3 regions of the Geobacillus sp. B4113_201601 genome follow, and region 3 is predicted to be linked to each of the others. Evidence: predicted binding sites of a transcription regulator. Region 3 holds the regulator's gene; each other region holds the start of a gene.

Region 1 (7,051 bases), on a different contig from region 3:
AAAGAAAGCCGAAAAGGACGGCATTTCGCCACATGGGAAAAAAGATGGCGGCAGGCATAGGATTTGTCGCGGCCATTTGGTAGAATAAAAGGTAAAGAACGGTGAACGAAACAAGGGGGAACGTTGATGGCGACATGGGGGCTTGAATGGCTAGAAGGGATTGCGGCGGTATGGCGGCAGCCGCTCCTTTATTATGGCGCCTTGCTCGCCTTGGCCGCCGGTTGGCGGCGGGTGAAGCGCGAGCGCCACGATTTTCACGTGCGCGTCTACAGTCCATGGAAAGAATGGCGGGGGCTTTGGACAAGCGGATGGCTTCCGGGGGCGGTGCTGTCAGCGGTGGCGCTTGGGGCGGGCCTCGTCGTGCCGAAGGAGGTCGTTTGGACGGTGACCGCGCTCACGGTGCTGCTTGGCTTGACGATGGAAGCGCGGCTATTGTCGGCGGCGTATACGCTGGGGGGGACGCTGCTCGTGCTCGCGATGGCCGAGCGCGGCAGGATGGCTGTTCCTTGGCTTCGCGATGGCGTAGAAGCAGCGCCGGTGTTGGCGCTGTGGCTGACGTTGCTGTTGGCGGCTGAAGGATGGCTCATCATTCGGACGCGAACGGAGCCCGCTTCGCCGCAGCTTTTGAAAAGCAAGCGGGGAATGACCATCGGCCGGCAATGGGTGCAGCGCCTCTGGTTTGTGCCGGTCGTGTTGCCGATGGCTGGCGGCTCGCTGCCGTCGCTTCCATGGTGGCCGTTTGCTGTCGGCGGGGAAGGGCATTCGTTTTGGCTTGTTCCGTTTCTGATCGGGTTTTCTCAGCGTCGCCATCATGTGCGGCCGCCCGAGGCGGCGCGTCGGGAAGGGCGGCTCGTGCTGCTGCTGGCCGGCGTTGTTGCCGTGTTGGCGACAGGAAGCGTATGGTATGCGCCGCTGGCGGTGGCGGCGGGAGCGGTGGCGGTCATCGGGCGTGAATGGATCGCTTTTTCTGGCCGCCGCGCCGACAGCGCTTCCCCACCCCGCTTTGCCCGTCATCCGCACGGAGTGGTCATCGTCGGGGTGCTGCCGGGGTCAAAGGCGGAAAAAATGGGGCTTTCGATTGGGGAAGTGATCTGCAAAACGAACGGGGTGCCAGTGCGGACGGAGGCGGAGTTTTACGAAGCGCTCCAGCGCAACCGCGCATTTTGCAAATTGGAAGTGATCGGCGATAACGGGGAAGTTCGCTTTGTCCAAGGGGCGCTCTATGAGGATGAACACCATGAGCTTGGGCTGCTGTTCGTCCGTGAGCGCGGCTCCTTGGCATCGGAAGCTGTTTCGTAAAGGAGAAGACAATCATGTGGTTTTTGGCGGCGCTTTTCATACCGTGTCTCTTAGTGTTGTTGTTCGCGCGGGTGACGTACAATCGGTACATCGCGGTGCTGTTGACCGTCGCCCTGCTTGTAGCTTCTTATCTGAAAGGGTATACGGACCAGTTTCATGAAATCGTGGCCGATGTTGCTTCCACGATAGCCGGGTTTTTGTGGGCAGGGCGCATGCTTGAGCGCTTGAAGGAAAAATGAAGGGCGATGGCCGGCGGCGCGGCTGTGATGATCAACGCTTTTTCCCGCCGGTGGGCGGTGAAGCAAGCAAAGCGGAGCCGGTGATGGACTCGCGCAGCCGCTTCTCGGAATCGTTTCTTAATATAGAAAAACTTGTTCCATCGATCAAGGCAAACAGCGGTTTTTCATCGACCTTAACAAGGCCGGCGGAAATAGCTGTTTTTTCCGATCAATGGATGAACGTGTGAAAAGAAGCGCTGATGATACAACGTTTCTCTATTGGAGAAACGATGCTAGGAATCGGTATGTACTATTAAATCACCAGCCTCTAAAGGAGCGGACGGGGAAGAAGGAACCAGTCCGCTTTTTGGCGTTGCTAAAAAGGGCGATGATGGCCGCAAAATCGAGATGTCGTTGCTCTGCGTCTGCGCCCCGCTGCACTGATGCCAGCGCCTCTGTCTGTTGATGGGGCGCTTCGTCTTGTTCCTTGAGACAGCGGTTTCTTCCCGAAAGTGCAGGAAAGAGGGAGCGATGGAAAACGCTGAACGGATTGGTACGAATATGAGTTCGCATTTTTGATGCGCCGATGGAGCCGATGTGGTACAATGGGGAAAGATGGTACGGAGAAGGAGGCGGAACGGTGGAGGGCCGTTTTCAACTAGTTTCATCTTATCAACCGCAAGGCGATCAACCGCAGGCGATCGCCAAGCTCGTTGACGGGTTGCGGCAGGGAGTGAAGCACCAAACGCTGCTTGGGGCGACGGGGACGGGCAAAACGTTTACGATCTCGAACGTGATTGCCCAAGTCAACAAACCAACGCTCGTCATCGCCCACAACAAAACGCTCGCTGGCCAATTGTACAGCGAGCTGAAGGAGTTTTTCCCGCACAACGCCGTCGAATATTTTGTCAGCTATTACGATTACTATCAGCCGGAAGCGTACGTGCCGCAGACGGATACGTACATTGAAAAAGACGCGAAAATCAACGATGAAATCGATAAATTGCGGCACTCGGCAACATCGGCTTTGTTTGAGCGCCGGGACGTCATCATCGTCGCCAGCGTGTCGTGCATTTACGGTTTAGGGTCGCCGGAAGAATACCGGGAGCTCGTCGTTTCATTGCGCGTCGGGATGGAAATCGAGCGCAACGCGTTGCTGCGGCGGCTCGTTGACATCCAATACGACCGCAATGATATCGACTTCCGGCGCGGCACGTTCCGCGTCCGCGGCGATGTCGTCGAAATTTTCCCCGCGTCGCGCGATGAACATTGCATCCGCGTCGAATTTTTCGGCGATGAAATCGACCGCATCCGCGAGGTGGACGCCTTGACCGGCGAGGTGCTCGGCGAGCGTGAGCACGTCGCTATTTTCCCGGCGTCGCACTTTGTCACGCGCGAGGAGAAAATGCGGCTCGCCATTCAAAACATCGAACAAGAGCTCGAGGAGCGGCTCGCCGAACTGCGCGCGCAAGGGAAGCTTTTGGAGGCGCAGCGGCTCGAGCAGCGGACGCGCTATGATCTTGAAATGATGCGCGAGATGGGCTTTTGTTCCGGCATCGAAAACTACTCGCGCCACTTGGCGCTGCGGCCGCCGGGCTCGACGCCGTACACCTTGCTTGACTATTTTCCGGACGATTTTTTGATCATCATTGATGAGTCGCACGTCACCTTGCCGCAGCTGCGCGGCATGTACAACGGCGACCGGGCGCGCAAGCAAGTGCTCGTCGACCACGGCTTCCGCCTGCCGTCGGCGCTTGACAACCGGCCGCTCACGTTTGAAGAGTTCGAGCAAAAAATCAAGCAAATTATTTACGTCTCCGCGACGCCGGGGCCGTATGAGCTTGAGCATAGCCCGGGCGTTGTCGAACAAATCATCCGCCCGACCGGGCTGTTGGATCCGACGATCGACGTCCGTCCGACGAACGGGCAAATCGACGATTTGATCGGCGAAATTCGCGAGCGGGTCGAGCGGAACGAGCGGACGTTGGTCACAACGTTGACGAAAAAAATGGCTGAAGACTTGACCGATTATTTGAAAGAAGCCGGCATCAAAGTCGCTTACTTGCATTCGGAAATCAAAACGCTGGAGCGCATTGAAATCATCCGCGACTTGCGGCTCGGCAAATATGATGTGCTTGTTGGCATCAACTTGCTGCGGGAAGGATTGGACATTCCGGAAGTGTCGCTTGTCGCCATTTTGGACGCCGACAAAGAAGGGTTTTTGCGCTCGGAGCGTTCGCTCATCCAGACGATCGGCCGCGCGGCGCGCAACGCGAACGGCCATGTGATCATGTACGCCGATACAGTGACGAAATCGATGGAAATTGCCATTCAAGAAACGAAGCGGCGCCGGACGATTCAGGAAGCGTACAACCAAGAGCACGGCATCGTGCCGCGCACGGTGAAAAAGGAGATTCGTGACGTCATCCGCGCGACGTATGCGGCGGAAGAGACGGAGACGTACGAGGCGAAGGCGCCGGCCAAGATGACGAAGCAGGAGCGGGAAGAGCTGATTCGAACGCTCGAGGCGGAAATGAAAGCAGCGGCCAAAGCGCTCGACTTCGAGCGGGCCGCCCAGCTGCGTGATGCCATTTTCGAGTTGAAAGCGGAAGGGTGACGGGAATGGAGAAAATTATCATCAAAGGGGCGCGCGCCCATAACTTAAAAAACATTGACGTCGAAATCCCGCGCGGCAAGCTTGTTGTATTGACCGGGCTGTCGGGTTCGGGAAAGTCGTCGCTGGCGTTTGATACGATTTACGCGGAAGGGCAGCGGCGCTACGTCGAATCGTTGTCGGCGTACGCCCGCCAGTTTTTAGGGCAGATGGACAAGCCGGATGTCGATGCGATCGAAGGATTGTCGCCGGCCATTTCGATCGACCAAAAGACGACAAGCCGCAACCCGCGTTCCACGGTCGGCACGGTGACGGAAATTTACGACTACTTGCGGCTGTTGTTCGCCCGTATCGGCCGGCCGTTCTGCCCAACGCACGGCATCGAAATTCAATCGCAGACGATCGAGCAAATGGTCGACCGGCTGCTCGCGTACCCGGAGCGGACGAAAATGCAAATTTTGGCGCCGATCGTCTCGGGACGAAAAGGGACGCACGCGAAAGTGCTTGACGATATCCGCAAACAAGGGTATGTGCGCGTCCGCATTGACGGCGAGATGCGCGAGTTAACGGAAGACATCGAACTGGAAAAAAACAAAAAGCATTCGATTGAGGTCGTCGTCGACCGGATTGTGATGAAAGACGGCATCGCGGCAAGGCTCGCTGACTCGCTGGAGACAGCCTTGAAGCTCGCCGACGGCAAAGTCATCGTCGATGTGATCGGCGAAGGAGAGCTCTTGTTCAGCGAAAAGCACGCTTGCCCGTATTGCGGCTTTTCGATCGGGGAGCTTGAGCCGCGCCTGTTCTCGTTCAACAGCCCGTTTGGCGCCTGCCCGGACTGCGACGGGCTCGGGGCGAAGCTCGAAGTCGATCCCGACCTTGTCATCCCGAACGATGAATTGACATTGAAGGAGCACGCCATCGCTCCGTGGGAGCCGCAAAGCTCGCAATACTACCCGCAGCTGCTCGAAGCCGTGTGCCGCCATTACGGCATCCCGATGGACGTGCCGGTGAAAGATTTGCCAAAAGAGCAGCTCGATAAAATTTTGCACGGCAGCGGCGGGGAAGTCATTCATTTTCGTTATACGAACGATTTCGGCCAAGTGCGTGAACAGTACATCGAGTTTGAAGGAGTTTTGCGCAACATCGAGCGCCGCTACCGCGAGACAAGCTCCGATTACATCCGCGAGCAGATGGAAAAGTATATGGCCGAACAGCCGTGCCCGACGTGCCAAGGCTACCGGCTGAAAAAAGAAAGCCTCGCCGTCTTGGTCGGCGGCAAGCATATCGGCGAGGTCACCGCCATGTCGGTGACCGAGGCGCTCGCCTTTTTTGACGGTCTCGAGCTGACGGAAAAAGAAGCGCAAATCGCCCGCCTCATTTTGCGTGAAATTCGCGACCGGCTCGGCTTTTTGCAAAACGTCGGCCTCGACTATTTGACGCTGAGCCGCTCGGCGGGCACGCTCTCCGGCGGCGAGGCGCAGCGCATCCGCTTGGCGACGCAAATCGGCTCGCGGCTGACCGGCGTCTTGTACGTGCTCGACGAGCCGTCGATCGGCCTGCATCAGCGCGACAATGACCGACTGATCGCGACGTTACAAAACATGCGCGACCTCGGCAATACGCTCATTGTCGTCGAACATGACGAAGATACGATGCTCGCGGCCGACTATTTGATTGACATCGGTCCGGGGGCGGGCATCCACGGCGGCGAGGTCGTCGCGGCCGGCACGCCGGAAGAGGTGATGAACGATCCGAACTCGCTCACCGGCCAATATTTGTCCGGGAAAAAATTCATCCCGCTCCCGGCCGAACGGCGCCAGCCGGACGGACGGTGGCTCGAGGTGGTCGGCGCCCGCGAGCACAACTTGAAAAACGTCTCGGTGAACATCCCGCTCGGCACGTTCGTCGCCGTCACCGGGGTGTCAGGCTCGGGCAAAAGCACGCTTGTGAACGAAGTGCTTTATAAGGCGCTGGCGCAAAAGCTGCACCGGGCGAAAGCGAAACCGGGGGAACATCGCGACATCCGCGGGCTTGAGCATCTCGACAAAGTGATTGACATCGACCAATCGCCGATCGGACGCACCCCGCGGTCGAATCCGGCGACGTACACCGGGGTGTTTGATGACATCCGCGACGTGTTTGCCGCTACGAACGAAGCGAAAGTGCGCGGCTACAAAAAAGGGCGCTTCAGCTTCAACGTCAAAGGCGGGCGCTGCGAGGCGTGCCATGGCGATGGGATCATCAAAATTGAAATGCACTTTTTGCCGGACGTGTACGTCCCGTGCGAAGTATGCCACGGCAAACGGTACAACCGCGAAACGCTTGAGGTGACGTACAAAGGAAAAAACATCGCCGACGTGCTGGACATGACGGTCGAAGATGCGCTGGACTTTTTCGCTTCGATCCCGAAAATCAAACGCAAGCTCGCGACGCTGTACGATGTCGGCCTCGGCTATATGAAGCTCGGCCAGCCGGCGACGACGCTCTCCGGCGGCGAGGCGCAGCGCGTCAAGCTCGCTGCCGAGCTGCACCGCCGCTCGAACGGCCGGACGCTCTACATTTTGGACGAGCCGACGACCGGGCTGCACGTCGACGACATCGCCCGGCTGCTTGATGTGCTTCACCGGCTGGTCGACAACGGCGATACGGTGCTCGTCATCGAACATAACTTGGACGTCATTAAAACGGCCGATTACATCATTGACCTAGGTCCGGAAGGCGGCGACCGCGGCGGGCAAATTGTCGCGGCCGGCACGCCGGAACACGTGGCCGAGGTCGAAGCTTCCTACACCGGCCGCTATTTGAAACCGATTTTGGAACGCGACCGGGCGCGCATGCAGGCGCGGTATGAGGCGGCAAAGGCGTAAAGGCCTTTGCCGCTTTTTTCAACCGGCGGTGGAGGAAGTGGCTGCGCTATCTT
Region 2 (7,051 bases), on a different contig from region 3:
CCACGCCGGAAATCATGCGGCCGATCTCTTTCACTTTTTCTTCTTCATCCAGCTTTCTCACGACCGTTTTCGTCCGCTCCCCGTCCGTTTCCTTGGCGATCAGCAAATGGGTGTCGGCCATCGCCGCGACTTGAGGCAAGTGCGAAATGCACAGCACTTGCGACTGGTTGGCGATGCGGTAAATTTTTTCCGCCATCGCTTGGGCGACGCGGCCGCTCACCCCGGTATCGACTTCATCGAAAATGATCGATGTGACGCCTTGATGCTTGGAAAAAATCGTTTTTAGGGCGAGCATGATGCGCGACAGCTCGCCGCCGGAAGCCACTTTCGCGAGCGGTTTCAGCGGTTCGCCGACGTTCGTGGAAAGGTAAAACTCGACAACGTCGACGCCGTCTTCGTGAAACTTGACCGGCACGCCGTCGACCAGCGGGGCGTCAAGCGGGCCTTCCCGCTTCGCAAAGACGATGTCAAACTTCGTTTTGTCCATATACAAGTCTTTCAGCTCTTGGTGAATGCGCTCGCACAACTGCCGGGCGTGCGCCTGCCGAACGTTGGTCAGCCGCTTCGCCTCGGCGAGCAATTCATCGGTTACCGCAGCCAGCTGCCGCTCGAGCTCGTGCACATGCGTTTCGCGGTTTTCGATCGCTTCGATTTCTTCGGCGATCGTCTCGGCATATTGCAAAATGTCGGCGATCGTCGCCCCGTATTTCCGCTTCAGTTGTTGAATGTCGGCGAGGCGGCTTTCAATGGCATCGAGCCGCAGCGGGTCATACTCGAGTTCCTCGAGCTGATCGCGCAGCTTGTACAGGACCTCTTCGAGCAAATAGTAGCTGTTCGCGGTCGCATCGTGCGCCTCTTTGAGGGCGGCGTCCATGGCGGCGACATCGGCGAGCTGGCGCATCGCTTCCCCGATCGAATCGAGACCGCGGCCCTCGCCGGCTAGCGCTTCATAGCTTCGCTGGATCGCCGTGTAAATTTTTTGGAAGTTGGCGATGCGCACTTTCTCTTCCATCAGCCGTTCGTCTTCGCCCGGCTCGAGCGCCGCCTGCTCGATTTCGCGCAGCTGAAACGTCAGCAAATCGAGACGATGCGCCATTTGCTGTTCGTTTTCACTCAGTTTTTTGATTTTTTTCACCAATGTTTCGTACCGCTCATATACAGCGCGGTAAGCGGCGAGCGCCGCCGCCGTTTCAGCGCCGCCAAATTCGTCGAGCAGCGGCAGATGGCGCGCCGGGTCCATCAGCTCTTGATGTTCGTGCTGACCGTGGATGTCCACCAACGTCGCCCCGATTTCGCGCAAGGTCGCCGTCGTCACCAGTTTGCCGTTGATGCGGCAGACACTTTTTCCATTGGCTAAGATGTCGCGACGCAGCACCACCATTCCATCGCTCACATCAATGCCGGCATCGGCGCATGTTTGGCAGCACGGATGGCGGTCATCGTCAAGCAAAAACAGCCCTTCGATTTCTGCCTTTTCCGCGCCGAAGCGGACGAATTCGGCGGAACCGCGGCCGCCGATCAACAGATGAATCGCATCGATGATGATCGATTTGCCCGCCCCGGTTTCCCCGGTCAACACGGTCAGTCCTTTGTCGAACGACAGCGAGAGCGACTCGATAATGGCAAAATTTTTAATCGACAGTTCCGCGAGCATTCCATCACTCCTTGCCTGTCCGATCCGTTCTCCCTACCCATTATAGCACATATGTTCGAATCGGTGAACCGATCGCTTTGAACATTCGTCTCATCAACGGCTTTTTAGGGGGCCGGTGATTGACTCACGCAACCGCTTCTTGGAATCGTTTCTCAAATAGAAAAACTGGCTGCATCAGCTTCTATGTTCACGCGTTCCATCATCGATCAAGGCAAACAGCGGTTTTTCACCAACCTTTTAGAGCATGGAAAGCAGCTGGCGGGATACTTTGTTCGCGTCTTTCGACGTCCGGCAAATAATGAGGCACGTATCGTCACCGCAAATCGTTCCGACGATTTCGTTCCAATCCAAATGATCGAGCAGGACGCCGATGGCATGGGCGTTGCCCGGCAGCGTTCGCAACACGAGCAAATTGCCCGCCCCATCGAGCTTGACAAACACATCGACAAGCGCCCGCTTCAGCTTTTGCAGCGGATTGAAGCGCTGGTCAGACGGCAGGCTGTATTTGTACCGTCCGTTGGCCATCGGCACCTTGACAAGCTGCATCTCTTTAATATCGCGCGAGACGGTTGCTTGCGTCACGCGAAAGCCGGCTTCCCTCAGCCGGTCAACGAGCTCGTCCTGCGTCTCGATGTCGTTGTTCATAATGATTTCGCGAATTTTAATATGCCTTTGTCCTTTGTTCACATTCGGCCACCTCCTGCTCTTTCCGCGATGAAACCGGTTTTGTAGCCCGCCTACTGGCCGCTTCCCTGCACCTCTCCAGCGCGCAAACAGGCGTGCGCCTCGCTCACCACATCCGCGATCGGCGCTGCTAGGCGGTTTTCTCCCTCTCGGTCTTCACCGGGATAGACGGCGTGCAGCAAAAACTCAATGTTGCCGTCACCGCCGGTGATCGGCGAATACGACAGATGAACGACGTCAAACCCTTGCTGGCAAGCAAAGCGAACGATCGATTCCAACACGTCTTGATGAATGCGGGGGTCGCGGACGATGCCTTTTTTGCCGACGTGCTCCTTACCGGCTTCAAACTGGGGTTTGACAAGGGCGACGACATCGCCGCCGGGCACGAGTACCGTTTTGACAACCGGCAAAATAAGGCGAAGCGAAATAAATGATACATCAATGACGGCCACTTCCGGCAGCCCCTTTGTAAACAAGTCGGGCGTCACGTAACGAAAGTTGGTCCGCTCCATCACGACAACGCGCTCGTCTTGGCGCAGCTTCCAAGCGAGCTGGTTGTAGCCGACGTCCACGGCATACGACAGCCTCGCCCCATGCTGCAAGGCGCAGTCGGTAAACCCTCCCGTTGACGCCCCGATATCGAGAACGATTTTGTTTTCGATATCGATTTGAAAGTCGCGCAGCGCCTTTTCCAATTTCAAACCGCCGCGGCTGACATACGGGAGCGGATTGCCCTTCACCTCGAGCGGGATGTCGGCCGGCACCTTTTCCCCCGGTTTTTCGAGCCGGACGCCGTTCGCATAGACGAGCCCGGCCATGACCGCCCGCTTCGCTTTTTCCCGCGTTTCCGCCAATCCTCGTTCCACGAGCAGCACATCGATTCGTTCTTTTCTTTCCTTCATCGTCTTCAAGCCCTTTTCTGTTTTCTTGGCGCCATCGTTTTGATCCGGTCGACGATATGAGCCGCCGTCAGCCCGATTTCCCGGAGCAGCTCGCCAACGCTGCCGTGCTCGATAAAGCGGTCGGGAATCCCCATCCGCTCGATGACCGCTCCGTGATAGCCATGATCATGGGCAAACTCCAAGACCGCACTGCCAAACCCGCCTTGCAGCACCGCCTCTTCGACCGTTAAAATCGGCAGGCGACGCTCAAGCAGATCGTGAAGCATCGTCTCATCCATCGGTTTGATAAAACGAGCGTTCACCACCTTGACAGACATTCCGTCTTTCGCCAGCTCCTCGGCGGCCTCGAGCGCCATTGAAACCGTCGTGCCAAACGTCAAAATCGCCGCGTCATGACCGTCGCGCAACACTTCCCACGTCCCGATCGGAATTTCTTTCAGCTCCTCGTCAAGCGGCACGCCAAGTCCGTTGCCGCGCGGGAACCGCATGGCGATCGGCCCGCCGTCATAGCGGATAGCCGTATACACCATGTGCTGACCTTCGTTTTCGTCTTTTGGCATCATCAACACTAAGTTCGGCACATGGCGCAAAAACGCGATATCAAATACCCCTTGGTGCGTTTCGCCGTCAGCGCCGACCAATCCGGCCCGGTCGATGGCGAAAAAGACGTTTACGTTTTGCCGACAGACGTCGTGAACGACTTGGTCGTACGCGCGCTGCAAAAACGTTGAATAAATGGCCAAAAACGGCTTCATCCCTTGCGTCGCCAGCCCGGCCGCCAGCGTCGTCGCGTGCTGTTCGGCAATGCCGACATCAAACATCCGCTCCGGAAACTCGCTTGCAAACCCTTCCAACTTCGAGCCGACCGGCATGGCCGGGGTAATGGCGACAATGCGCGGATCAGTGCGAGCGAGCCGGCGCACCGTTTCGCTGACCAACGCGCTCCAAGACGGGCCGGCTTCCTTCGTTTTGACAAACGTGCCGGTTTCGATTTTGTATGGCCCCGTTCCGTGCCACGTTCCGATTTTGTCATTTTCCGCCGGGCTGTAGCCTTTCCCTTTCTTTGTGATCACATGCACGAGCACCGGGCCCTTCATTTTTTTTGCATAGCGCAAATTCTCGAGCAAGTCTTCAAAATCGTGACCGTCGACCGGCCCCAAATACGTGAACCCGAGCTCTTCAAAAAAAACACCGGAAACGAGCAAATATTTCAAGCTGTCTTTCAGCCGTTCGGCCGTCGCTGCCAGCTTGCCGCCCACCGCCGGGATGCGCTTGAGCAGCAGCTCGAGCTCATCTTTCACCCATTGGTATTTGCCGGCGGTGCGCAGCCGGCCAAGAACGTTATGCAGCGCCCCGACGTTCGGGGCGATCGACATTTCATTATCGTTTAAAATGACGATCATATCCGTTTTTTCATGGCCGATATGGTTGAGCGCCTCCAGCGCCATGCCGCCGGTGAGCGCCCCGTCGCCGATAATCGGGACGATGTATTCATTGGTTCCTTTTAAGTCGCGGGCGATGGCCATTCCCATCGCCGCTGACAGCGATGTCGAGCTATGGCCTGTTTCCCAGACGTCGTGCTCGCTTTCACTTCGCTTCGGAAACCCGGACAGCCCTTTGTATTGCCGGAGCGTATCAAACTCGGCAGCGCGCCCGGTCAAAATTTTATGCACGTATGACTGATGGCCGACATCCCAAATGAGCTTGTCCTTCGGGCTGTCAAACTCCCGATGGAGGGCGATCGTCAACTCCACGACGCCTAAATTCGGACCGATATGCCCGCCGGTTTTCGACAGCTTTTCAATTAAAAACCGCCGGATGTCGGCGCTCAATTGTTTCAGTTCGGAGATGGACATCGTTTTCACGACGCGCGGATGGTCAATTTTTGTTACGTCCAACCAAGATCACTCGCTTTCGTTTCGTCGTTTTTCGGCCCGGTTCTTCTATGATACAGGTAGTATTATTATACATAATCAGGCGCGAAAAATCGACTTTGGCCGCCAAACGCCGCCGTTTCCGTCAAGCTATGCTGTTATCATCGCCAACAACAAACAAAGCGGCCGCCTCGCCCTGATCGAACAGGAAAGGCCGCCGCCCTATTCAATGGTCGCGCGCTGCGACAAGCTCGCAAATGTAGGCGAGCGCGGCGCCATTCACCTTCGCTTGTCGCAAATGGCGCTGCGCTTCTTCGATGTGAACCCGCAGCGTTTGTTTCGCGCCGGCGAGCGTGAGAAGAGCCGGATACGTCGCCTTGTTGTTGTCGCGGTCGCTGCCGACTCGTTTTCCAATTTTTTCCTCGGCCCCTTCAATGTCGAGAATATCATCGCGAATTTGAAACGCGAGGCCTAAGTGGTCGGCAAAAGCCTCAAGCTCGCGCTGCTGCTCGGTGCTGGCGCCGCCGATGAGCGCTCCGGCACGCACGCTGTATTGCAGCATTTTCCCGGTTTTATGCCGGTGGATATACTCCAGTTCTGCAAGCGAAAGCGTTTTTCCTTCTCCTTCCATATCGGCGACCTGTCCGGCCACCATGCCTTCCGGGCCCGCCGCTTGCGCGAGCTGTTCGATGAGCTGGAGGCGGACGGGAGGGGAAATGCGATCGTCATCGATTTCGGCGATCAGCTGAAAGGCGTACGTCAGCAGCGCATCGCCAGCCAAAATCGCCATCGCCTCGCCAAACACTTTATGATTCGTCGGTTTGCCGCGCCGCAAATCATCATTGTCCATGCTTGGCAAGTCGTCGTGAATGAGCGAATACGTATGAATCATTTCCACCGCCGCGGCAACCGGCAGACCAAGGGCGGGATCTTTGCCAAGCGCCTGCACGGTCGCCAACAATAAAAGCGGACGAATGCGTTTGCCTCCGGCCTCGAGCGAGTACGCCATCGCCCGCCTGAGCGTCTCCGGCCCGCGGAGGCGCGCCATATAGCGGGAAAGCGTCTCCTCAACCGCCCGTTTTTGCCCGTTTAAAAACTGTTCAATCTCCCGCTGCTCCACCCGTTACTCCTCCTCCGGCGAAAAAGGCACGAGCTCGCCGTCTTCGCGCAGCAAATACTCGAGCTTGTTTTCCACCTGCTGCAGTTTGTCGTGGCATAGTTTCGACAGTTTCATTCCTTCTTGAAAAAAGGCGATGGCCTCCTCTAGCGGCACATTTCCTTCTTCGAGTTTTTCCACGATCGCTTCAAGCTGTTTCATCGCTTCTTCAAACGTCAGCTCTTTTTCTTCACTCATCGCGTTTCTCCTCCACTCCCATGACTTGGCAGTTCACCCGTCCATCTTGAACTCGAACTGACAGACGTTCGCCGACGGCAAGCTGGCTGAGCCGTTTGACAAGCTCCCCTCGCTCATTGTACACCAAACTATAGCCGCGTTCCATGACGCGAAGCGGGCTGAGCGCCTCGAGCCGGGCGAGATGGGAGCGAAAGCGGAACGCATGGCGCTCTAACGCCGACCGCATCGCTTTTTTCAACGCGGTGGCGGCCGCGATTTGCCGCTCTTTTACCCGTTCAAGCTCCGCCGCCGGATGATGGCGCCATAACCGCAAGCCAAGCTCGCGCAGCTGTCGATGCTTCTCGTCGACATACGATCGGCGCTGACGGTGAAGCCGCTCAAGCAAGGCATCGAACTGCTGCTCCTTTTGCTCGTACAACCGTTTCGGGTAGCGAAACGCGTACGACGCTTGCAGACGATCAAGCCGTTCTCGGCCGGCGGCGAGCCGTTCCTTCATGGCGCGGATGAGCCGCCATTTCCGCTCCGCGAGCCGCTCCGCCAACTCACCGACGTGCGGCACCGCCAGTTCGGCGGCGGCAGTCGG
Region 3 (7,051 bases):
TGGCGGCCAATGAACCGCCCCGCTTCGATTTTAACACGGGAATGACGATCTGTTCACCCGCTGTGAGACGGGAACTGCGAAGATGGTTCACCTCCACCACCCAGCGGATGAATTCGTCCGGCGATAAGCCGTGCTCCTGTTCATATTGCTTGGCCAACCCCCAAAGCGTATCGCCTGATGCGACGGTCACCGTCACATATTCCTGTTTATCGACCGGACTGCCAGCGTAGATGAACGCGGCTGTGAAAAGCGTCATCAAAACCGAAAATACTAGATAGTGCACAAACGTCTTCTTCATTTTCCCCACCCCAAAAAGAGAATATTCGTTCGCTTTCCTTCATTATAATCAGGAACGTTTGTTTGTGTCAACAAAAAATTCGAACTTATGTTTGTTTTTTCCCTTTCGGCATGATATAATGAAGGCAAATGACTTGCCGGAGGTGCAGGGAATGACGAAACTGTCGAAACGGCAGCAGCAAATTTTAGAGTTTATTAAGCAGGAAGTCAAAACGAAGGGCTATCCGCCCTCGGTGAGGGAGATTGGGGAGGCGGTCGGACTGGCGTCGAGTTCGACTGTCCATGGGCATTTGGCGCGGTTGGAAAGCAAAGGATACATCCGCCGCGACCCGACCAAGCCGCGCGCCATTGAAATTTTGGACAACGATGGCGGGAAGGAAAAAGAGGGCGAGGACATCGTCTCGGTGCCGATTATCGGGAAAGTGACCGCCGGGCAGCCGATTACGGCCGTAGAAAACATCGAGGACTATTTCCCGCTGCCGAAACGGCTCGCCGCCGGCGAAGAACAGCTGTTTATGCTTGAAGTGATGGGCGACAGCATGATCGAAGCCGGCATTTTGGACGGCGACTACGTCATCGTCCGCCAGCAATCATCGGCCCAAAACGGCGACATCGTCGTGGCCATGACCGAAGACAATGAAGCGACCGTCAAGCGCTTTTTCAAAGAAAAGGATCATATCCGCCTGCAGCCGGAAAACGCTCATCTCGAGCCGATCATCGTCCGCGATTGCACGATTCTCGGCAAGGTGATCGGCGTCTATCGCCTGATCGGCTAACGGAAGCGCAACGAAGACGGCGGACGGGGCGGACAAACGTCCATCACCTTGTCGGCTGACGCCGCGCGCCGCCGCAACGAGGCGGACGGGGCTTGAGCCAAAACCCGAACAGCGTGGTTGCCGGGTGTGAGCGGCCGGCCGCGGAAAAGGGCCGGTCCACAAGGCGGCATGGCGGAAGCGCGCGAGCCGAACAAGTTAGACCGCATAAAAAAGGGCGGTCCACAAGGTGTCTGGCTTCAGGGTAGGCACAACCAATCATGGGCCGGAAGCACCGGTACGTATATAAAAGAGGAGCTAACCCAAAAGATTGCCTGCCTTCAAGATCGGCACAACCAATCATGGGCCGGAAGCACCGGTACCTATATAAAAGAGGGGCTGACCTAAAGGCTGTCTGCCTTCAAGATCGACGCAACCGATCGTGCGGCCGAAGCAGTCAGCACGTATATAGAGCAACGAAAGAGGGTATCCCGATCTTTTTGGGATACCCTCTTTTTGATTAGTACAGCTCCATGTATTGATCCAATTCCCATTGGTGGACGGTCGTCCGATACATATCCCACTCGATTTCTTTCGCTTCAACGAAGTGCTCGAATAAATGCTTGCCGAGCGCTTGGACGATCACTTCGTCGGACTTCAAGTTTTCAAGCGCCTCAATGAGCGTAGCCGGCAAATCGACAATGCCTTCTTCGAGCCGTTCTTCTTTCGTCATGACGTAAATGTTCCGGTCCACCGGTGCCGGAGGGGTGAGTTTGTTGCGAATGCCGTCAAGCCCCGCCGCCAACAGCACCGCCATCGCTAAGTACGGGTTCGCCGACGGGTCAACACTGCGCACCTCAATGCGCGTGCTCATGCCGCGCGAAGCCGGAATGCGAATGAGCGGGCTGCGGTTGCGCGCCGACCAAGCGACATAGCACGGCGCTTCATAGCCCGGAACGAGCCGCTTGTACGAGTTGACGGTCGGGTTCGTCACCGCCGTAAAGTTCGGCGCGTGTTTCAGCACGCCGGCGATAAACTGGCGGGCCGTTTCGCTCAACTGCAACTCGCCGTTCGGATCAAAAAAGGCGTTTTCCCCGTTGCGGAACAGCGACAAGTTGCAGTGCATACCCGAGCCGTTGATGCCGAAAATCGGCTTCGGCATGAACGTCGCGTGCAGCCCATGCTTGCGGGCGATCGTCTTCACGACGAGCTTGAACGTCTGAATATCATCGCACGCTTTGATGGCGTGGGCGTATTTGAAATCAATTTCATGCTGTCCTGGGGCAACTTCGTGATGGGACGCTTCGATTTCAAACCCCATTTCTTCGAGCTCAAGCACGATGTCCCGCCGGCAGTTTTCCCCCAAATCCGTCGGCGCTAAATCGAAATAGCCGCCTCGGTCGTTCAACTCCATCGTCGGGTGCCCTTTTTCATCGAGCTTAAAGAGGAAAAACTCCGGTTCCGCCCCTAAGTTGAACGCCGTGAAGCCGAGCGCTTCCATCTCTTTGAGCACGCGTTTTAAGTTATAGCGCGGGCAGCCTTCAAACGGCGTGCCGTCGGCATTGTAAATGTCGCAAATAAAGCGGGCGACTTTCCCTTTTTCCGCCGTCCACGGAAAGATGACAAACGTGTCCAAGTCAGGGTACAAATACATGTCCGATTCTTCGATGCGGACAAACCCCTCGATCGACGACCCGTCAAACATCATTTTGTTGTTCAGCGCTTTTTCCAGCTGGCTGATCGGAATTTCCACGTTTTTAATCGTGCCTAAAATATCGGTAAATTGCAGGCGGATGTATTTGACGTTTTCTTCCTTGACGATGCGCATAATGTCTTCACGCGTATATTTTGCCATCTTGAACCTCCTCACCGGCTCCGAAATCATTTCCCATCGTTAGTGAAAGAAGCGAGCGAGATCTCCTTGGCGAAGCGATGCGCGCTGAAACCGCCCGGCCTGAAGCAGCTCCGTCCGCAAAATTTCGCGCAGCTCTTCGTCCGACAGCTTCGGCTTTCCTGCCTTGTCGACTTTTTCCGGCTGTTCGTGACGCCCTTCCTGCCGCGCGGCAAAAATGCGCTTAATTCCAGCGAGGTTGACGCCTTGATCAATCAAATCTTTAATTTCAAGCAAACGATCGATGTCATTGAGCGAAAACAGACGCCGATTGCCTTCGGTGCGCGCCGGCGTGACGAGGCCGTGCTCTTCGTAATAGCGAATTTGCCGGGCCGATAAGTCCGTCAGCTGCATCACAATCCCGATCGGAAACAATGGCATGGAACGACGAATTTGGCTGCTCATGCCAATTCCTCCTCGCTTTTCATACCTTTATTTTATCATAATGTGAAGAAAACAGTCAATTATATGTTACCTTTTCTCACAAACAAATGAGCTGCTGTTCCAGCAAGCGGTGAACAGCGGAGCAAACGGCGATTTTGACATGAGAATACGTCAATCCGCCCTGCACGTACGCCACGTATGGCGGACGCAGCGGCCCGTCCGCCGTCAGCTCGATGCTGGCTCCTTGCACGAACGTGCCCGCCGCCATGATCACTTGATCCTCGTAGCCGGGCATGTCGCTCGGGTACGGAGTGAAATGGGCGTTCACCGGGGAAGCCGCTTGAATGGCTTGGCAAAAAGCAACCATTTGCTCTGGATCATTAAAGCGGACCGACTGCACCAAATCGGTGCGCTTCGCGTTCCATGACGGCGAAGTCTCAAGCCCGACCCGCTCGAGCAATGCGGCGGTGAACACCGCCCCTTTGAGCGCTTGGCCGACGACGTGCGGAGCGAGGAAAAACCCTTGATACATCTCAAGCAGGCTGTACAGCGAAGGGCCGACTTCGGCGCCGATGCCCGGCGAGGTCATCCGATAGGCGCACGCTTCAACATATTGGTGCCTGCCGACGATATACCCTCCTGTTTTCGCCAATCCCCCTCCAGGGTTTTTGATCAACGAACCGGCCATCAAATCGGCGCCGACATGGCAAGGCTCTTTTTCCTCGACAAACTCCCCGTAGCAATTGTCGACAAACACAACGACATCCGGCTTGATCGCTTTGACAAAGGCGATCATCTTGGCGATTTCATCGACCGTAAACGACGGGCGCGTCGCATACCCGCGCGAGCGCTGGATGCCGATCATTTTCGTCCGCTCGTGGATCGCCTCGCGCACCGCCGGAAAATCAACGGCTCCGTCCGCCGTAAGCGGCACGCTCCGATAACGAATGCCAAACTCGTTCAGCGAACCGACGCCGCGGCCGCGGACGCCGACGATCTCCTCAAGCGTGTCATAGGGGGCGCCCGTGATGTAGAGCAATTCATCGCCCGGGCGCAGCACGCCAAACAGCGCGATGGCAATCGCGTGCGTGCCGGAAATGATTTGCGGGCGCACTAGGCCGGCTTCCGCGCCGAATACATCGGCGTAAATGCGATCGAGCGTGTCACGGCCGACATCATCATAGCCGTAGCCCGTTGTCGGGATGAAATGGCCGTCGCTCACTTGATGGCGGCGGAAACTGTCAAGGACGCGATGCTGGTTTCCGTCAACCAGCCTCTCAATCGAGCGATGGATCGGGGCAATTTGCGCCTCCACTTCTTCGATCAGCGCAGCGATCGTCTCTCCGTGTTTCCATGTTGTCCAAAACATTGGTGAACCCTTTCTATCATTGGAATGATTGCAGCTCCCTGTAAAGCGGGTGAGTCGGGAGCACGTACCCTTCGCATTCGTACGTCCCTTCTTGTTCATTATAGCGCCATTGCTGCAAAATCGTGTCCGCTTTTAACCGTGCGAGCCATTTTCCTTGGCCGCTTGGAATCGAGGCGTGGTAAAGGACCATTTGCCGCTTGATCGCCTCCTCCAAAAACGCGCGAAGCCGTTCGATATCAGCGGCAGAAAGCGCGCTCATGACGAGCGCCTCGGTTGTCGTCGGAATGAATTCTGGCGCCTGCCGGTCACGTTTATTGTACACTGTGACCATCGGAATGGAGGACGCCCCCAACTCCGCAACGAGCTGCAACACCGTTCGCTCATGTTCGGCGTAATCGGGATGCGACGAATCGACGATGTGCAGCAACAGATCCGCTTCCGTCACCTCCTCGAGCGTCGAGCGGAACGCGGCGACAAGCGTCGTCGGCAAGTCTTGAATGAACCCGACCGTGTCGGTGACAAGCACCGTATACCCACACGGAAGGACGCATTGGCGCGTCAGCGGGTCGAGCGTCGCAAACAGCAAATTTTCCTCGAACGAATCGGCCGCCGTCAGCCGATTAAAAATCGTCGATTTGCCGGCGTTCGTATAGCCGACGAGCGCCACTTGAAACGCGTGATTTTTTTGCCGGCGCCCGCGGTACCGCTCGCGATGTTCGGCGATGCGGCGCAGTTCGGCTTTAATGTCGTCGATGCGGCGGCGAATGTGGCGCCGGTCGGTCTCCAGCTTCGTCTCCCCCGGACCGCGCGTGCCGATGCCGCCGCCCAAGCGAGATAGCGCCGCGCCTTGGCCGCCAAGGCGCGGCAACAGATACTCGAGCTGCGCGAGCTCCACTTGCAGCTTTCCTTCTTTCGAACGGGCGCGCCTTGCAAAAATGTCTAAAATGAGCTGCGTCCGATCAATCACTTTCACCTCGCCAAGCATGTTCGTCAAATTGCGGGCTTGACTAGGAGAAAGTTCACTGTTGAAAATGACAAGATCCGGCGTCAGCTGTTTGACGAGAGCGGCAAGTTCCTCTGTTTTTCCTTTGCCGATGTACGTCGCCGGGTGCGGCGCTTCCCGTTTTTGTGTCAACTCGGCTACCACCTCACCGTTGGCGGTCGCAACGAGCGCAGCGAGCTCCTCCATCGAATAGCGAAACCGCTCGTCATCGATTCCATGAAGTTGGCAGCCGACGATGATGGCTTGTTCGCGGCTCATAGCCTTCCTTCTCCTCTCGGGCGCAGCCATGTGATCCGCATGGAGCGCCAACCGTTTTTATGGCGCGGACGCTCGAGCGCATCCCGGCCATCGGCACGGGCTTCGCTCGGCTTTCCGCGAATGACCGAAAGCGGCTGTGTCCTCTTTGTTCATCATACCAAATTCAAGCAGCGCACGGCTAGTTCATTCCCGAAAAAACGATTGATTCCCGCCGCTTTTGCCTCTACAATGATACAAGAACACGACACGGAAAGGAACAGCACGAATGACGTGGGAAATATTGAGCATCATCGGCACGATCGCCTTTGCCATCAGCGGGGCGATCGTCGCGATGGAAGAGGAATATGATTTGCTTGGCGTCTATATTTTAGGGATCGTCACGGCGTTTGGCGGCGGGGCCGTGCGCAATTTGCTGATTGGGGTTCCCGTATCGGCGTTATGGGAACAAGGTTCGCTCTTTCTTGTCGCCTTAGTCTCGATGACGATCGTCTATTTGTTTCCGAAGCAGATGCTCCCGCCATGGAAGCGGTGGGGCAACTTTTTTGACGCCCTCGGGTTATCGGCATTCGCCATCCAAGGGGCGCTGTATGCCGCAAAAATGGGCCATCCATTAAGCGCGGTCATCGTCGCGGCAGTGTTGACCGGCAGCGGCGGCGGCATCATCCGGGACGTGCTTGCCGGGCGGAAGCCGCTTGTGCTGCATGCGGAAATTTACGCCGCTTGGGCGATTTTAGCCGGCATCGCCGTCGGCCTGAAATGGGCGGAGTCGCCCGTGGAGCTGTATGTGCTGTTTATTGCCGTCGCTGCTCTTCGCATTTTGTCATACACGTACGGCTGGAAACTGCCGCGGCGGGCGGTGGGGGAAAAAGCGGGCGGGTAATCGCTTCCAGCGTAGATTCAAGTGATTAGGCATCAAACCATGACCAAAAAATGGCAAGCAGAGGACGCCCCTGCGCGGGCGCTTCGCTGTCCTTACGCACTTTGCCCGCTCCGCACCGCCACCGCCACTCCCGCGACGATGAGCGCCCCGCCCATCCAAAAGGACGCGTCAAGCCGCTCATGCAAAAACAGCCAGCCAAAGAGCGAGCCGATGAGCG

What was found. Region 3 encodes LexA, which represses DNA repair genes until DNA is damaged. Its sites were predicted from a motif close to CGAACATATGTTCG; they were not measured.
Region 1: the regulator LexA is predicted to act here: its motif matches at 2,074-2,087, upstream of uvrB (excinuclease ABC subunit UvrB).
Region 2: the regulator LexA is predicted to act here: its motif matches at 1,699-1,712, upstream of recN (DNA repair protein RecN).

The regions. Positions count from the first base shown of each region.
Region 1 covers NZ_LQYX01000094.1:89,922-96,972, forward strand. The annotation lists gene B4113_RS13725 (PDZ domain-containing protein) at 127-1,299, shown strand; gene B4113_RS13730 (CsbA family protein) at 1,314-1,538, shown strand; gene B4113_RS13735 (hypothetical protein) at 1,535-1,765, shown strand; gene uvrB (excinuclease ABC subunit UvrB) at 2,158-4,134, shown strand; gene uvrA (excinuclease ABC subunit UvrA) at 4,140-6,998, shown strand.
Region 2 covers NZ_LQYX01000014.1:19,174-26,224, reverse strand. The annotation lists gene recN (DNA repair protein RecN) at 1-1,654, opposite strand, end outside; gene ahrC (transcriptional regulator AhrC/ArgR) at 1,892-2,341, opposite strand; gene B4113_RS02175 (TlyA family RNA methyltransferase) at 2,392-3,240, opposite strand; gene dxs (1-deoxy-D-xylulose-5-phosphate synthase) at 3,246-5,138, opposite strand; gene B4113_RS02165 (polyprenyl synthetase family protein) at 5,341-6,234, opposite strand; gene B4113_RS02160 (exodeoxyribonuclease VII small subunit) at 6,238-6,468, opposite strand; gene xseA (exodeoxyribonuclease VII large subunit) at 6,461-7,051, opposite strand, start outside.
Region 3 covers NZ_LQYX01000121.1:311,157-318,207, reverse strand. The annotation lists gene yneA (cell division suppressor protein YneA) at 1-298, opposite strand, end outside; gene lexA (transcriptional repressor LexA) at 450-1,073, shown strand; gene glnA (type I glutamate--ammonia ligase) at 1,570-2,904, opposite strand; gene B4113_RS18015 (MerR family transcriptional regulator) at 2,944-3,345, opposite strand; gene B4113_RS18010 (methionine gamma-lyase family protein) at 3,422-4,693, opposite strand; gene hflX (GTPase HflX) at 4,710-5,954, opposite strand; gene B4113_RS18000 (trimeric intracellular cation channel family protein) at 6,220-6,834, shown strand; gene B4113_RS17995 (DMT family transporter) at 6,927-7,051, opposite strand, start outside.